Regions from separate parts of the Bradyrhizobium sp. CCGB12 genome, predicted to be linked through region 1. Evidence: predicted binding sites of a transcription regulator. Region 1 holds the regulator's gene; each other region holds the start of a gene.

Evidence for each region. The regulator LexA, encoded in region 1, represses DNA repair genes until DNA is damaged. The targets are predictions, from matches to a motif close to TGTTCNNNNTGTGTTCNG.
Region 2: the regulator LexA is predicted to act here: its motif matches at 2,610-2,627, upstream of ruvC (crossover junction endodeoxyribonuclease RuvC).
Region 3: the regulator LexA is predicted to act here: its motif matches at 1,852-1,869, upstream of NLM27_RS12330 (single-stranded DNA-binding protein).
Region 4: the regulator LexA is predicted to act here: its motif matches at 1,684-1,701, upstream of NLM27_RS38455 (ribonuclease T2).

What each region holds. Positions count from the first base shown of each region.
Region 1 is NZ_JANADO010000001.1:2,446,121-2,450,329, reverse strand. It holds gene glp (gephyrin-like molybdotransferase Glp) at 202-1,413, shown strand; gene lexA (transcriptional repressor LexA) at 1,590-2,291, shown strand; gene NLM27_RS11755 (hypothetical protein) at 2,691-3,128, shown strand; gene NLM27_RS11750 (ComEC/Rec2 family competence protein) at 3,272-4,209, opposite strand, start outside.
Region 2 is NZ_JANADO010000001.1:6,241,473-6,245,681, forward strand. It holds gene ruvB (Holliday junction branch migration DNA helicase RuvB) at 99-1,136, opposite strand; gene ruvA (Holliday junction branch migration protein RuvA) at 1,292-1,909, opposite strand; gene ruvC (crossover junction endodeoxyribonuclease RuvC) at 2,052-2,579, opposite strand; gene NLM27_RS28595 (YebC/PmpR family DNA-binding transcriptional regulator) at 2,817-3,563, opposite strand; gene NLM27_RS28600 (methyl-accepting chemotaxis protein) at 3,788-4,209, shown strand, end outside.
Region 3 is NZ_JANADO010000001.1:2,565,631-2,569,839, forward strand. It holds gene NLM27_RS12320 (outer membrane protein) at 1-570, opposite strand, end outside; gene NLM27_RS12325 (outer membrane protein) at 813-1,574, opposite strand; gene NLM27_RS12330 (single-stranded DNA-binding protein) at 2,038-2,532, shown strand; gene gyrA (DNA gyrase subunit A) at 2,926-4,209, shown strand, end outside.
Region 4 is NZ_JANADO010000001.1:8,369,723-8,373,931, reverse strand. It holds gene NLM27_RS38475 (ATP-binding protein) at 1-94, shown strand, start outside; gene NLM27_RS38470 (DUF3617 family protein) at 106-636, opposite strand; gene NLM27_RS38465 (hypothetical protein) at 678-983, opposite strand; gene NLM27_RS38460 (hypothetical protein) at 1,166-1,627, shown strand; gene NLM27_RS38455 (ribonuclease T2) at 1,748-2,452, shown strand; gene NLM27_RS38450 (23S rRNA (adenine(2030)-N(6))-methyltransferase RlmJ) at 2,612-3,472, shown strand; gene NLM27_RS38445 (cold-shock protein) at 3,724-3,939, shown strand; gene NLM27_RS38440 (outer membrane protein) at 4,006-4,209, opposite strand, start outside.

The DNA of each region.
Region 1 (4,209 bases):
TCGTTCTCGCCATGGCCATCCTCGTACCGGTCTGTCTCGCCTTCCGGATCATGCCGCGGCGAATTTGAGCCGCGCCTCACAATGCAAGTTTCAAGAGGTTGGATGAATTATCCTGCCTCGGCGCTTTTTGCCTCTGCGCGCGCGCTCGGCTAGAACTCTTGCCGCCAATTGCCCGAGCATGCCCAGCAGGAGTCTTCACCCTTGGCCCTCATGCCAGTTTCTGACGCGCTTGCCGCGGTGCTGGCGGGTGCGGAGCCGCTGCCTGACGAGATGATCGCGCTCGCTGAAGCCTTCCACCGTGTGCTCGCGCACGACGTCGCGGCGCGGCGCACGCAACCACCGGAAGCTATGTCGGCGATGGATGGCTATGCCGTGCGCGCGGCCGACGCGGCGACCATTGATTCCAAGCTGACGGTGATCGGCGAGGTTGGGGCGGGCCGGCCGTTTGCCGGGGCGGTCGGCGGCGGCGAAGCGGTACGGATCTTCACCGGCGGCGTGGTCCCCGATGGCGCGGACGCGGTCGTGATCCAGGAGGACACGGTTGCCGACGGCAAGCGCATCACGGTCAAGGAAGCCGCAATTGCCGGTCGGCACATCCGCCCCGCCGGCGTCGACTTCTCCGAAGGCGATGTGCTCCTGCGCAAGGGATCCCGCCTCACCGAGCGCGATCTCGCGCTCGCCGCCGCCATGAATCACCCGCAGCTTGCCGTCTGCCGCCGTCCAAAGGTCGCGATCCTCGCCACCGGCGACGAACTGGTGATGCCGGGCACCACGCCCGGCCACGGCCAGATCGTCTATTCCAACGGCTACGCCCTGCACGCGCTCGCCCGCAGCGAGGGTGCCGATACCATCGACCTCGGCATTGCCGCCGATACGCTGGAGGCCACCACCGCTGGCATCCGCCGCGCCCGCGAGGGCGGCGCCGACATCCTGATCACGACCGGCGGCGCATCGGTCGGCGACCACGATCTGGTCCAGCAGGCGCTCCGGGACGAAGGCATCTCGATGGCGTTCTGGAAGATTGCGATGCGCCCGGGCAAGCCGATGATGCACGGGCGGCTGGGGACGATGCGGGTGATCGGCCTGCCTGGCAATCCCGTGTCATCCTATGTGTGCGCCTTCCTGTTCATGGTGCCGCTGATTCGCGCCTTGTCAGGCCGATCCGTGATTCACCACCGCCATGAGCGGGCAGTGCTCGGCCGCGCTGTGGATGCAAACGATATGCGCGCGGATTATCTTCGCGCGCGTCTGGAAGAGCGCGACGACGGCACGCTTGTCGCGCTTCCCGTGCACCATCAAGATTCCTCGCTGCTGGCGAATCTCGCTGCGGCACAGGCACTTCTCGTGCGCATGCCATTCGCGCCCAAGGCCGAAGCCGGCACGCCTTGCGAGGTGTTGCGCCTGCCCGTCTGAACGCGTCGACCACACGCGCTCCGCGAACTTTGTCGCGTTCACGGTAAATTAAGCAGTTGCGGAACATGTATCGAACATATAGTGTCCGTTCATGATTTGTTTCGAGCATGTAGCGGCTTATCGCTGAATTCAGCGTCTCGGAATCGAACGACATCAACCGGGGGATTTTGGTCGAGATGTTAACGCGCAAACAGTACGAGCTCCTGCGGTTCATCAGCGAGCGACTTAAGGAAAGCGGCGTGCCGCCCTCGTTCGACGAGATGAAGGATGCGCTCGACCTGCGCTCGAAATCGGGCATCCATCGCCTGATCACCGCGCTCGAGGAGCGCGGCTTCATCCGCCGCCTGCCCAACCGCGCCCGCGCCATCGAGGTGATCAAGCTGCCCGAGCTTCAGGCCGCCGCCGGCAACCGCCGCGGCTTCACGCCGAGCGTCATCGAGGGCAACCTTGGCAAGGTGCGCGCGACCTCCAGCCCGCCCGCGGACGAGGGTGAGCGCCCCGTTGCGGTGCCGGTGATGGGCCGCATCGCGGCCGGTACGCCGATCGAAGCGCTGCAGACCCGCAGCCATACCATCAGCGTACCGCCCGACATGCTCGGCTCGGGTGAACATTACGCGCTCGAAGTGCGCGGCGACTCGATGGTCGAGGCCGGCATCCTCGACGGCGACATGGCGCTGATCCAGCGCAACGAGAGCGCCGATACCGGCGACATCGTGGTGGCTCTGATCGACGACGAGGAAGCGACGCTCAAGCGCTTCCGCCGCCGCGGCGCCTCGATCGCGCTCGAGCCCGCCAACGCCGCCTACGAGGTGCGCATCCTGCCACCTAACCGGGTGAAGATTCAGGGCAAGCTGATCGGGCTGTACCGCAAGTACTGAGACGACCAGCGGTCATTCGATACCAACGATTCCGATTGGACCGGACGGGTTGTCCGGTCCGGCGGGGTGGTCTTTGTGGTGTAGCTTAGATCGTCCGGCCCCTCGGCAGCGCAACATCCGCAGCGTGTCGCCGCCAAGCACTCACAAGCTCCGCAGCCTCGAGGAATCGAGGAAACAAACGATGTGTCGGCGCCCGCGGGCCGCTGTCGCTCGCACTCGCCAAATGCATTGATGCGGGCTTTGTTCCCAATAGATTCGAAAAAATAATTTGATCGCATCTCGCGGACACCAGCCGCAGATTCGCCCACAACCAAGCAGAGCGTTGTATGCTTCCACTCTGATAGAGGCTTGTGCCTCAGAAAGAGGCGCGGGTCGCTATCTTCGAATGAGGAGCACCCGATGTGTGACTACAGCCTGCATGCCGTTGCATCGCGCCCCGCTGAAGTCGGCGAGACGATCGTGTCGACAACGTTCCGCGGCACCTCGACGCGCGGATTTGCTTCCGCGGCCGATCCGACCGTGGCCGTCTGTTTGCTGCCAGGAACGGAGCTCGCCTTCGCCGACAACGTCCGTTACGACAATCGCTGGATCTGGACGCGCACCATCAACTCGCGCGTCGGAAAGTTCGGCAAGATCGATCCGCACATTCCCGATCGCCATCATGACGCGATCGAATTTCCCGACGGCAAGTACGTGCTGGTGACGCAGCTCGTCGAAGGCCAGCGCGCAACCGTGCTGCAATTGCCGGTGACCCAGCCGGTCAGCGAGCGCGAACACAAGCCGCAGATCATCGCCGACAGTCGGCCGAGCACGACACGTCGCCTGCCGATCGACTGATACGCGGTCGCCGGCCGCTCAGGTCGGGCTTGGATGAAATGCCATCGCCGGCCGTAGCCGGCGAGATGGTATGGTTCGTGTGTTGCGAAATTGCGGTCTGGACCCGGACCAACTCCTCGCAGACCAACTCCTCGCATTTGTCATCAATCGTCGGCCTGCAGGTCGGCCTCCGCCGGCGTTGCGTCCCGGTTGCGGGGTGCGGCCGTCTTCGGCGCAATGCTGCCACCGAAATCACCTTCGCCGGCGCCGGCCGGCAGCCAGGGCCGGCTCGTGCCTCTCACCCTCACCGCCTGAACCGCAAAACCGTCACCGCGCTGCGTCAACGCCAGCGCGCCTTGGCTCGTGAGACGCTGCCGATCGATCACCATCGCCGCGCAATCGGGCGGCGCGGGCCGCGCCGTGACCACCAGCGCGGCGCGGCTGCAATCATCAGCCAGCGCATCGATGCGCAGGGACAGCGCGACCAACCTCCCGTCGGCGAGCGGCGCCACACAGCCGGCCTCGTCGCACGACACGCTGTCGGCGAGCGAGCTACTCGCGGCATCGCGCGGATCGGCATCGGCGGCCAACCATTCCTTGAGCAGAAAGCCGTCCTTGCTCGCGCGGATCACATGAAGGTGCCCATCCCTGCTACGCACGGCGACGCTCGCGCCGTCCCCGGCAATCAGGATATCGGGTTGCCGCACCGACATCCCCCAGGCGATGGAAGCCAGCAGCAGCAGCGCACCGGACCAGCGCAGAGGCGTGCGCAACAAGCCCATCACGATGATCCCGAGGCTTGCCGCCATCAGCGGCGCGATACCGAAGGCCGGGATGCGGCCGACCGCGCCGGGCAGCGAGGCCACCCAGCGTGCGACCGCGACCATCCAGTCGATGCCGATCCCCATCAACCACCAGAACACGCCATCGAGGCCAAAGGGCGCCGCCAGCAGTCCGAGCAGTCCCGCCGGCATCACCAGCGCCGAAACCACCGGCATCGCGCCGAGATTGGCCAGCACGCCGAACGGCGTGACACGGTGGAAGTGGAAAGCGGCATAGGGCGTGGTCGCAAGCCCCGCGATCAGCGAAGCCAGGAACAGCA
Region 2 (4,209 bases), 3.8 Mb from region 1:
TCTTCCCGCTCCAGTCCGTGTGCGTCAGCGGCGATGCCGTCCGCCGCGCGTTCGGATTAGTGATGGGATTGAACCGCTGGGTTCACCGGTTGCGGCAGTCAGTCGTCCTCGGCCTCGTCGGTACCGAACAGGCCGAACTGTGCCGCCGCATCGCGCGAAGGCTCGGCGATGCCGAGATGGCGGAAGGCGTGCGACGTCAGCAGGCGGCCGCGCGGGGTGCGCTGGAGATAGCCGCACTGGATCAGATAGGGCTCTATGATGTCTTCGATCGCATCGCGCGGCTCTGACAAGGCAGCTGCCATGGTCTCGACGCCGACCGGGCCGCCGCCATAGTTGAGCGCAATGGTCGTGAGGTAGCGGCGGTCCATGGCGTCGAGACCTGCGGCGTCGACCTCGAGCGCGCTCAGCGCGTGGTCGGCGATCTTGCGGTCGATCTTGTCGGCATCGGCCGCCGATGCGAAATCCCGGACACGGCGCAGCAGGCGGCCGGCGATGCGCGGCGTGCCGCGGGCGCGACGCGCGATCTCGTTGGCGCCGTCAGCGCTCATGCCGACATTGAGCACGCGCGCGCCGCGGCTGACGATGCTCTCCAATTCCTCGATCGTGTAGAAATTCAGCCGGACCGGAATGCCGAAGCGGTCGCGCAGGGGATTGGTGAGCAGGCCTGCGCGCGTGGTGGCGCCGACCAGCGTGAATTTCGACAGCTCGATCTTCACTGACCGCGCCGCCGGGCCCTCGCCGATGATGAGGTCGAGCTGAAAATCCTCCATCGCGGGATAGAGCACCTCTTCCACCGCCGGGCTGAGGCGATGGATCTCGTCGATGAAAAGCACGTCGCGCTCTTCGAGATTGGTCAGCAGCGCAGCGAGATCGCCGGCCTTGGCGATGACTGGACCAGACGTGGCGCGAAAACCGACGCCGAGCTCCTTGGCCACGATCTGCGCCAGCGTGGTCTTGCCGAGGCCGGGCGGGCCGACGAACAGTACATGATCCAGCGCCTCGCCGCGCTTGCGCGCCGCCTCGATGAAGATCGAGAGGTTCTTGCGCGCCTGCGCCTGGCCGACGAAATCGGACAGCGATTGCGGACGCAGCGCGGTGTCGCCGACATCGTCGCTGCGGCGCTCGGGCGACACCATGCGGTTGGCCTTGGGATCGCTCACTCAGCGAACTCCCTCAGATCGTAGGGTGGGCAAAGGCGCTCTTCGCGCCGTGCCCACCATGCTACCGCTCGCTCTACAGATGGTGGGCACGCTCCGCTTTGCCCACCCTACGAGATTGATCATTGACGCCTTCACTTCGCGAGCTCCTTCAAGCCGAGCCGAATGAGCTGCGCCGTCTCGGCGCCTTCACCCGCGCTGCGCGAGGCCGATGCGATCGCCGCGGCGGCCTGCGGCTGGCCGTAGCCGAGATTGACCAGCGCGGAGATCGCATCCGCGACGGGCCGCGGCGCGCGCTGGTCGTCGACGGCGCCGGCGAGGTGCACGACGGCCGGGTCGACATTGGCGAAGGCCGGCGCCTTGTCCTTCAGCTCGGTGACGATGCGTTCGGCGACCTTGGGGCCGACGCCGGGCGTGCGCGCTACCGCGGCCTTGTCGCGCAGCGCGATGGCGTTGGCGAGATCGGCCGGCGACAGCGTGCCGAGCACGGCGAGCGCGACCTTGGCTCCGACGCCCTGCACGGTCTGGAGCAGTCGAAACCATTCGCGCTCCTGATCGGTGCGGAAGCCGAACAGCTTGATCTGGTCCTCGCGGACATAGGTCTCGATCGACAGCACGGCGGCTTCACCGGGCGACGGCAGATGCTGCAAGGTGCGCGAGGAGCAATGCACCTGGTAGCCGACGCCGCCGACGTCGAGGATGACGAAATCCTCGCCGTAGGAATCGATCAGGCCCTTGAGCTTGCCGATCATCTCGAGACCTCGGTCGCGGCAGGCACTTCTCTTTCGTCATGGCCGGGCTTGTCCCGGCCATCCACGACTTCGCGATCAGCAAGAAAGAACGTGGATGCCCGGCACAAGGCCGGGCATGACGGCAGTGATACGCGGCGTAAGCTCATAGTCCCACCACCTTCAGTCTGAGCGCGGCGCTCTGACGGTGATGGGCGTGGGTGATGGCGATGGCGAGCGCGTCGGCGGCATCGGCTGACGGCGGCTCGGCCTTGGGCAGCAATATCTTCAGCATCATCGCAATCTGTTGCTTGTCGGCGTGACCGGCACCGACCACGGTCTTCTTGACCTGGTTCGGCGCGTATTCGGCGACAGAGATGCCGAACATTGCGGGCGCCAGCATGGCGACGCCGCGGGCCTGGCCGAGCTTCAGCGTCGCGACGCCATCCTTGTTCACAAACGTCTGCTCGACCGCAGCTTCCATCGGCTGGTGGCTGGAGAGGACGGACGCGAGCCCCTCATGGATCGCGAGCAGCCGGCTCGCCAGCGGCAGATCGTCCGGCGGTTCCACCGAGCCGCAGGCGACATAGATCAAACGATTGCCCTCGGCCTCGATCACGCCCCAGCCGGTACGGCGCAGGCCGGGGTCGATGCCGATGATGCGAACGGGGCCACGAATCGGAAGCGCAGTCATGGGCCAGTGATAGCGGCTGGCCGGACAGAGGGAAACAGAAACAGAACGGAAGTAACAGGGGAAGTGCTCTTCGCCTCTCCCCGCCTGCGGGGAGAGGCCGGAATGCGCGCAAAGCGCGGCTTCCGGGTGAGGGGGACTCTCCGCGAGTCCGTCTGTCACCGCGCCCGCGGAAACAGCCCCTCACCCCAACCCTCTCCCCGCAAGAGCGGGGCGAGGGAGCACACCGTCCGAGCGGCCCTACCCGCTCATCTTCGCGACCAGCGCGTCGGACACCTCGAAATTGGCATAGACGTTCTGGACGTCGTCGTGCTCGTTGAGCAGGTCCATCAACTTGAGCAGCTTCTCGCCGGTCTCGTCGTCCACCGCGACGGTGTTCTGCGGCTTCCAGATCAGCGCGGCCTTGCGTGGCTCGCCAAACTTGGCTTCCAGCGCCTTGGCGACGTCGCGATAGCCTTCGGTCGAGGCGTAGATCTCGTGGCTGCCTTCGCCGGACACGACGTCGTCGGCGCCGGCCTCGATCGCGGCATCCAGCACCGCATCGTCGGAGGCGACGCTGCGGTCGTATTCGATGATGCCGGTGCGGTCGAACATGAAGGACACCGAGCCGGTTTCGCCGAGATTTCCGCCGGACTTGGTGAAGAACGAGCGGATGTCCGAGGCGGCACGGTTACGGTTGTCGGTCAGCGCCTCGACGATGACGGCGACGCCACCGGGGCCGTAACCCTCGTAGCGGATCTCGTCATAGTTCTCGCCGTCGCTGCCGAGCGCCTTCTTGATGGCGCGCTCGATATTGTCCTTCGGCATGTTCTCCTGGCGCGCGGCGATCACGGCGGCGCGCAGGCGCGGGTTCATGGCGGGGTCAGGCGTGCCGAGCTTGGCCGCGACGGTGATTTCCCGCGCCAGCTTGCCGAACAGCTTCGACTTCTGCGCATCCTGCCGCCCCTTGCGGTGCATGATGTTCTTGAATTGGGAATGTCCGGCCATGCGTGGTCTCTTGAATGGTCTTTGGAATCGTCCGCCGATGGGGTGGGAAGCGCGGCCTTATAAGCCGCCAACCCACCGGAATCAAAGGGGCTCTGGCGCTTTAAGGTAGCACCGTAGAGGTAGCCACCCTGAGGACGCCTGCCTAGAGGTCGGGCATCGTTAACCCTGATTTCATTCCGGCCTGCGAAAATAGCGTCCGCGCGTTCCACGACAAGAGAGACGTGATGGCGTTCGGACTATTTCGGAAGCGTCTACCTGACATGGCTTCGCCCGCGGAAGCTCCGCAGGCGACGCAGCCGGTGGCCAATTCCGAGCCCGCCCCGGCCGCCGAAGGCGATTCCGCCAGGGAAATCCTGGAATTGCTGGAACTCGAGCTGGGCGCGATGATTCGCCAGCTCGAGCGCGCCGCCAATTCCGTGGCCGGCGGCGCCGAGGCGACCGCCGCAACCCTTGCTGCCATTCGCGACCGCACCGACGCCCTGACCGGCCGCACCAATGCCGCGCAATCGACCACCTCAACCTTCGCCCATGCCGCCGACAAGTTCACCCAGTCCGCCCAAGGCATCGGGGCGCAGGTCCGCGAAGCCGGCAAGCTCGCCGACGAGGCCAGCGCCGCGGCGCAGGAAGCCCGCGCCAACGTCGATCG
Region 3 (4,209 bases), 120 kb from region 1:
GAAGTAGGTTTCGCCGCCGAGGCTGCGATAGAGGTACTCGCCCTTGACCGACCACTGCGGCGCGAAGAACGCCTCGACGCCTGCACCGACAGTCCAGCCGGAGTGGAACTTGCTGTCGGAGACGGTCACGCCGAGCGCGCTGACGCTGAGCTTGTTGTCGATCCAGGCGTAGCCGCCGGTGCCGTAGAACAGGACGTTGTTGACGGCCCAGCCGATACGGCCACGCACGGTGCCGAGCGCGTCGGTCTTGGAGGACACGGTGATGCCGAGCGCGGTCGCCGAGGCGCTCACGTCAGCCCAGGCGCCATCGGCCTCGATGCCGAACACGACGTTGCCGGTCTGCCAATTGTAGCCGGCGGTGCCGCCGACAAAGCCGCCCTTCATCTTCGGGTCGCCGGAAGCGTTTTCCCAGGCGCCGCCACCGACGATACCGAGATAGAAGCCGGTCCAGTTGTAGACCGAGGCAACGGCCACCGGAGCCTTGGTGTAGGGGCGCGCCGCAAGGTCAGCGGCCGAGGCCGGAGCGGCGAGTGCGAACAAACAGGCCGAAGCCAACAAAACCTTCTTCATATTCAACCTAATCCCAGTCCCAGTTTCTGTTGTTGCCTTCCGTGCGTTGGAAGGGCAGCGGACGCTGTGGTCCAACTGGCGTCGTGCTTACACCAACAAAGCCGCAAGTTGTGTCTCCAAAAAGCCACAACAGTGACAAAACGTAATGGTTATTGACTTATTGTTTCCGGGGCCATGCAGCAGCAAAAAGGCCGGCGCGAGGCCGGCCTTTCGTCTTCGGTCAGAAGAAACGTTGCTTGCGATCAGTACCTGGCGATCGAGGGGCCGCCCCAACGGTAGTTCACGCGGACGAGAGCCATATCAACGTCCTGGCTGACGCGTTCGGTCTGAACGAAGGCGCCGGCGAAGTTGAAGTCGACGTTACGATCGCCGAGGAAGATGTGATTGTACTCGACGCCCACCGACCAGTTCGGGGCGAAGCCAAATTCGACACCCGCGCCGACCGTTCCGCCCCAGCGGGTTCCGTTGGCCGAACCGAAGACAGTGCCTGCACCCACGAACCCTGGCGCGACGAGGAGGTCGTAACTGCTGTCCACGACGGCGGCGCCACCCTTCACGTAGAACAAAACGTTATTCCAGGCATAGCCGATCTGGCCGGTAATCAGGCCGAACGCATCGATCCGCGAACGGTTCTGCTGACCTAGAGCAGTCGGGCTGATGTTGTTTCCGCTGAAGTCAGCCCAGTTGCCTTGGCCTTCCACGCCAAACACCCAATTGCTGGACTGCCAGCGGTAGCCGACCTGACCACCGACCGTGCCGCCCGATGCGTCATGGCAGCCGTCGTCGACCAGCGTGCCGGTGACCGGCGTCACGAAGTCCCAGCAATTGCGGCTCGTACCCCAGCCACCGTTGATGCCGATGTAGAAGCCGCTCCAGTCGTAGATGGTGGCGACCATCGGCGGTGGAGCCTTCGTGTAAGGACGCGCCGCCATATCCGCCGCGCTTGCGGGGGCCGACAGGCCCATTGCCACTATGCCGATTGCACCAAACAGAATCTTATTCATTGCAGTCAGTCTCCCCAGTTTCGTCCGCTTCGTGTCCCGAAGCGGTTGATCAGGCGCGACGCCCATATGAACTAAGTCCGACTCAACCGTAGCTTAGGGAAGTGGGGAAGTCCGTCTCCGAAATACCACACTGGCAAGCCTTCGGAAGCGGTCGCAACTTGATGAATGTTAAGTGGTTTTTCCCTTTCGTGGGAACCGGAAAAAAGTTCCATCCGAGGTGCGCGCTTCGTCGTCGCATCAGGCAGTTCTAGTCTCCAATTTTGCCGTGTCGCAGCGACGGAACAAATCTGGAACAAACTGGTGGTCGGTGCTATATGTGGGGATAACCTGAGGAGCAGCGGGTTGATCGACGCCCGCAAGTCTGTGGCGAGCGTATAGGGTCGCCTCAACACAGGTTGCAGGGCGTCGCGCGGAGCGGGCCCGGCCTTCTGGAATTCAGCGGCATTTGGAGTGGAGAGCGGCGATGGCGGGAAGCGTCAACAAGGTCATTCTGGTTGGAAATCTCGGCAAGGATCCCGAAATCCGTCGCACGCAGGACGGGCGGCCGATCGCGAATTTGAGCATCGCCACCTCGGAGACCTGGCGCGACAAGAACAGCGGCGAGCGCAAGGAAAAGACCGAGTGGCATCGCGTCGTGATCTTCAACGAGGGGCTCTGCAAGGTCGCCGAGCAGTACCTGAAGAAGGGCGCGAAGGTTTACATCGAGGGCGCGCTCCAGACCCGCAAATGGACTGACCAGAGCGGCGTCGAGAAGTACTCCACCGAGGTTGTGCTCCAAGGCTTCAACTCGACGCTGACGATGCTCGACGGCCGCGGCGGCGGCGGAGGCGGCAGCTTCGGCGAGGAGCCGGGCGGCGATTTCGGCTCCTCCGGTCCCGTCAGCAGCGCGCCGCGCCGTCCCGTTGCCGCTGGCGGCGGTGGCCGCAACAACGACATGGACGACGACATCCCGTTCTGAGGACGCGGACTGCACGTGAAGCCGCGGCGGGCGATCAGCCAGCGCTTGGCGCGCGGTATCAGCCATTCTAATTAATCGACGGGGCGGGCTCGGATTTTCCGGGCCCGTTTCATGTGTGACTCGAATTCAGCTCGGCCTGCTGTCGGGGCGCTGGCGCTCCGCGGATCCCGCGAACGGCGAGTGGTCGACGGAAACGTCGCCGGGGACGGTTCTCGAGGGGGCAAAAGCGAGTTTCGCGAGGCCGTTTCCGGGGCTCTCGGGAGTGTCGCGTCCGAGCCCGTAAGTCGTTGGAAAAATAAGCAGAAAAAGCGCTTCCCGAACCCCTCGCAAGGGTGGTTATCGGAGACCCGATGCGCTATATGATTCCCAGATAAAACCTCACCGGATTTCCCCTTGGCTGACGACGACAACAAGCCCGGCGACCAGCCGGCGCAACCCTCGGACATTCGCCCCGTTTCGATCTACGAGGAGATGAAGAAGTCCTACCTCGATTACGCCATGAGCGTGATCGTGTCGCGCGCGCTGCCCGATGCACGCGACGGTCTGAAGCCGGTGCATCGCCGCATCCTGTTCTCGATGAACGAGGAAGGCTACACGCCCGACAAGAAGCACAAGAAGTCTGCCGGCATCGTCGGCGACGTCATGGGCCAATACCATCCGCATGGCGACCAGGCGATTTATGACGCGCTGGTGCGCATGGCGCAGCCGTTTTCGATGCGTGAACTGCTGGTGGACGGGCAGGGCAATTTCGGCTCGGTCGACGGCGATCCGCCGGCGGCGATGCGCTACACCGAATCCCGCCTGACCAAGATCGCGCTCAAGCTGCTCGACGACATCGACAACGAGACGGTCGACTTCCAGGACAACTATGACGGCTCGACCAAGGAGCCGGTGGTCCTGCCGGCGCGGTTCCCGAATTTGCTGGTCAATGGCGCCGGCGGCATCGCTGTCGGCATGGCCACCAACATCCCGCCGCACAATCTCGGCGAGGTGATCGACGCTTGTCTGGCGCTGGTCGACAATCCGTCGCTGACGATTGACGAGCTCAACAACATCATCCCGGGCCCGGATTTCCCGACCGGCGGCATCATCCTGGGCCGTCAGGGCATCCGCAGTGCCTACCATCTCGGCCGCGGTTCCATCGTAATGCGCGGCAAGGTCGAGTTCGAGACGATCCGCAAGGAGCGCGAGGCGATCGTCATCACCGAGATCCCGTATCAGGTGAACAAGGCGACGATGGTCGAGCGCATCGCCGAGCTCTACAAGGAAAAGAAGATCGAGGGCATCTCGGATCTGCGCGACGAATCCGATCGCGACGGCTACCGCGTCGTCGTCGAACTCAAGCGCGATGCCGTGCCCGACGTGGTGCTGAACCAGCTCTACAAGTTCACGCCGCTGCAGACGAGCTTCGGCGTCAACGCCGTTGCGCTCGACAGCGGCCGCCCGCTGACGATGAACCTGAAGGACATGCTGACGATCTTCGTCGGCTTCCGCGAGCAGGTCGTCACCCGCCGGACCAAGTACAAGCTGCGCAAGGCGCGTGAGCGCGCCCATGAGCAGGTCGGCCTCGCGATTGCGGTCGCCAATATCGACGAGATCATCCGCGTCATCCGCACCTCGCCGACGCCGGCTGTTGCGCGCGAGACCCTGATGACGCGCGACTGGCCCGCACGGGAC
Region 4 (4,209 bases), 5.9 Mb from region 1:
CGCCCGCGACATCGCCCGCTCGCACGGCGGCGACATCACGCTCGGCGACAGCCCGATGGGGGGCTTGAGGGCCAGTGTGCGGATTCCGGTGTAGCTGCCGTAGCCCTACTTCGGCAACAGCGCCTTCAGCTTGTCCATGTCGCGCACATTCATCTTGAAGCCGCCGGGCATCACGATGTCGCCGGGCTTCTGGTCCGCCTTGCAGGCGCCGAGCCACTTGGCTTGCAGCGTCATGCTGGTATCGCGGCCGGCCGTGCCGGCGACGCCGCCTTGCGCATGCGAGGAGGTCTTCACCGTGTAGGCCGAGTTGAAATCGCCTGATATCTCGGCATGCGAGCTTGTGCTCACGCCGGCGACGTTGCATTCGGAGTCGCTGACATAGCCCGTCGCGGTCTTCTTGATCTCCTGCTTGGCGCAGATCTGCTTGGCCATCGGGGAGACGTTGTTGCTCATCTCCTTGTCGACGGTCTCGTCGGTGCAGTGCTGCATGGTCATCTCAGGCACGGGCGAGCCGGTCGTGACCAGCTTCATTTCCCAAAGGCCGGCCTTGCGCACCGGCAACTCGTCGGCGCGGGCGCTGCCTGCCGACAACACGAGACAAGCGACCGAGCCGAGCAAAGCAAGTTTGCGCGTCATAGGGGAGGCTCCCGGCTGAGAGATTGCGGCGTTACGTCAGCTCAGTACAGCGTGCGGATCGGCTGCTCGGCGGCGCCATAGGGCACCCAGCGGCAGGAGAACGAGATGTAGCCGCCCTCATAGGCCTGCACCGCGAGGAATTTAACGACCTTGCCGTAACGCGCGCAGTGATCGACCGCGACCTGACGCGCATCGACCTGGGTCGCCATCGAATAGGCGATGATGCCGCCGGTGTCGTTGCCCTTGAAAGGCGGCACCGGAAGGATATCGGCGCGCGCCGACTGGCTCGCCACCATACCCGAGACAACCAGGCTGGCGAGAAGACCCGCGGCCGCAATGATTCGCATACCCGTCACTCCAATTGGTTGGCCCCAGTTTACGGTGCCGGGATCGCCGTGAAAAGAACTGAACCCGGTCGGCGACGACGTTGCGGTCAACTCCTGGCGAAGTGTTGCCGCGCTGCACTTGACCTCCCTCGGCCTTCGCGGCACCGTCCAACCTTCGCAAGACCCAGCTGTCCGGATTGACCATGCGCGCCCCCTCCCTGAAATCGCTCCGCTTTGCCGCCGTGCTCGGCCTCATGTTCGGGGCGCTGTCGCTCGGTGAGGCCAGGGCCGCCAATCCGCTAGAGCTGAATTTCTGGCTGAGCGGGCCGCGCTATGACGGCGCCGTGGCCGATTGCGACAAGGCGCTGCCGACGATCGCCACCCAGTTCTGGGAAAAGGAAAGCTCGTTCTGGAATTCCTCGCTGAAGATCACGGGCTTCTCCGCCGTTCGCGAGGTCGCATTCCGTCCCTGGCAGTCCGACAACATTCCGCGCCGCTACTGCACCGGCGATGCCATGCTCAACGACGGCAAGGTGCGCAAGGTGCATTTCTCGATCATCGAGGATGGCGGCTTTGCCGGTTATGGCAATGGCGTCGAATGGTGTGTCGTCGGGGTCGACCGCAACTGGGCCTACAATCCGGCCTGCCGCGCCGCCAAGCCCTGATCTGAAAAGCCCTGATTCGGGTTGGTCCGGCCATCAACGACGGGCCGCCCGAATTTTGTTCTTGAAATGTTCTTATCGCCTGCTAGGCTTCCCTGCACAGTCTAGTTGAGGGGCGTCGCCATGTTTTATTCCAGATTGCATTCATTCTCCCGCCTGGTGATCTCGCTGACTTTTTCCCTGATCGTTGCCGCGGGCCTGGCCTCGTTCGCCGGTGACGCGAGGGCCCAGGACAAGCGGCAGAACGCGCCGGGCGAGTTCGATTTCTATGTGCTGTCGCTGTCATGGTCGCCCTCCTTCTGCGAGGAAGCCGCCGAGCGCGGCGGCCGCTCACAGATACAATGCAGCGGACGACCCTACGCCTTCGTGGTGCATGGGCTGTGGCCGCAATATGAAAACGGCTTCCCCGAATATTGTCAGCGGCCGGCACCGCGGCTGAACCGCAGCATCGTCTCTTCGATGCTCGACCTGATGCCGGCGCCGGGCCTGATCTTCAACGAATGGGACAAGCACGGCACCTGCTCGGGGCTCGAGAGCCGCGGCTATTTCGAGGCGATCCGCAAGGCGCGCGCCGCGATCAAGATCCCGGCCGAATATCTCGATTTGTCACAGGCCAAGACCGTGGCGCCGGCGGAGGTCGAGGAAGCCTTCATCAGGGCCAATCCCGGCCTCAGCAATGCAGCCGTCTCGGTCACCTGCAACCGGACACGGCTCTCCGAGGTCCGCATCTGCCTCCGCAAGGACCTGCAATTCCGCGCTTGCGACGAGCTCGAGCGCCGCGCCTGCCGTCGCGACCAGGTGACGATGCCGCCGATCAGGGGTGGTTGAGGCCGACTTCTCTGATCGTCATTCCGGGACGCGCGAAGCGCGAACCCGGAATCCATCGACCCGCTTGGCCGGTGCAGAAATGGATTCCGGGCTCGGTGCTGCGCACCGCCCCGGAATGACGGGAGTTACTTTCATCGCGCGATGTCGTAACTCTCCGCCATGAACTACCGCCACGCCTTCCACGCCGGCAGCTTCGCCGATGTCATCAAGCACATCGTGCTGGCGCGCATCCTCACCTACTTGCAAGACAAGCCGGCGGCCTTCCGCGTCATCGACACCCATGCCGGCGCCGGCCTCTACGACCTCGACGGCGACGAGGCGCGCCGCAGCGGCGAGTGGCTGACCGGCATTGCACGACTGATGCAGGCACGCCTGTCGAACGAGACCGCAGCGCTGACGAAGCCCTATCTCGACATCGTCCGCGCCTTCAATCCGAAGGGCGAGCTCAAGGCCTATCCGGGCTCGCCGCTGATCGCGCGCGGCCTGCTCAGGCCGCAGGACCGCCTCGTTGCCTGCGAGCTCGAGCCGAAGGCCCGCAAGGCGCTGATCGATGTGCTGCGCCGCGACGAACAGGCGCGCGTGGTCGATCTCGATGGCTGGATGGCGCTGCCGGCCTTCGTGCCGCCGAAGGAGCGTCGCGGCCTCGTGCTGATCGACCCGCCCTTCGAGGCCAAGGACGAGTTCGAGCGGCTCGGCGAGGCCTTCTCGGCGGCCTTCGCGAAATGGCCGACCGGTATCTACGTAATCTGGTATCCCGCCAAGAACCGGCGCGCCACCGAAGCGCTGGCGCAAACGGTGGCGCGGCTCGCAGCCGCAGCAAAGCCGCCCGGAAAATGCCTGCGCCTCGAATTCAGCGTCGCACCGCAGCTCGATGGCGCAGCGCTCACCTCCACGGGTCTTCTGATCGTCAATCCGCCCTACACGCTGCACGGCGAGCTCAAGACGATTCTGCCCGAGCTGGAAATGCCGCTCGGTCAGGGCGGCGCTGCCAGATTCCGATTGGAGGTGCCGAGGCCGTAACACTCCGGCATTCTTGGGAAAAAGATGCAGGAGCGGTAGTCAATCTGCAAAGAACCGTATTATGCTGTTTGCGTGACTGGCTTTACGTTCCGCTTCCGCGAATGGTTGCGGCGGAGTGAAGGCCTAAGAAAGATCCGGCCGGACCGATGAGGTCCGCCCAAGGATGGCCAGCTCCCGGGCTTCGTAAGGCCCGGTCATGTCGTGACGTGAGTCTGCGTCGCGGCGGAGGAGCAATGAGGGGGAGTTTCCCGATGGCCATGACGGGAACGGTCAAGTTTTTCAACGGCGAGCGCGGCTACGGTTTCATCAAGCCGGACGACGGTGGTCGTGACGTCTTCGTGCACATTACTGCTGTGGAGCGGGCGGGACTGAAGGACCTTGCCGAAGGACAGCGCATTACTTTCGAAGTCGAGCCGGACAAGAAGGGCAAGGGACCGAAAGCGGTCAATCTGGTGATCGTCTCTTAGCCTGCCGAAAAAAAATCCCGGCCGCGAGCGGCCGGGAGGTTGGTCCGGTATTTTCTTCTTCAGCTATCAGAAACGATAGTTCACGCCTGCGCGGACAACGCTGGCGCTATAGCCGTTTGACACGCCCGTAATTGCGAACTGGCTGGTCGACAGATCGATGTAGAGATATTCGAGCTTGGCGCTCCAGTTCGGCGCAATGCCGACTTCCGCGCCGGCGCCGATGGTCCAGCCGGCTGTGGTGTGCGACTCCGTCCAGCCGAAGGTCTGCGC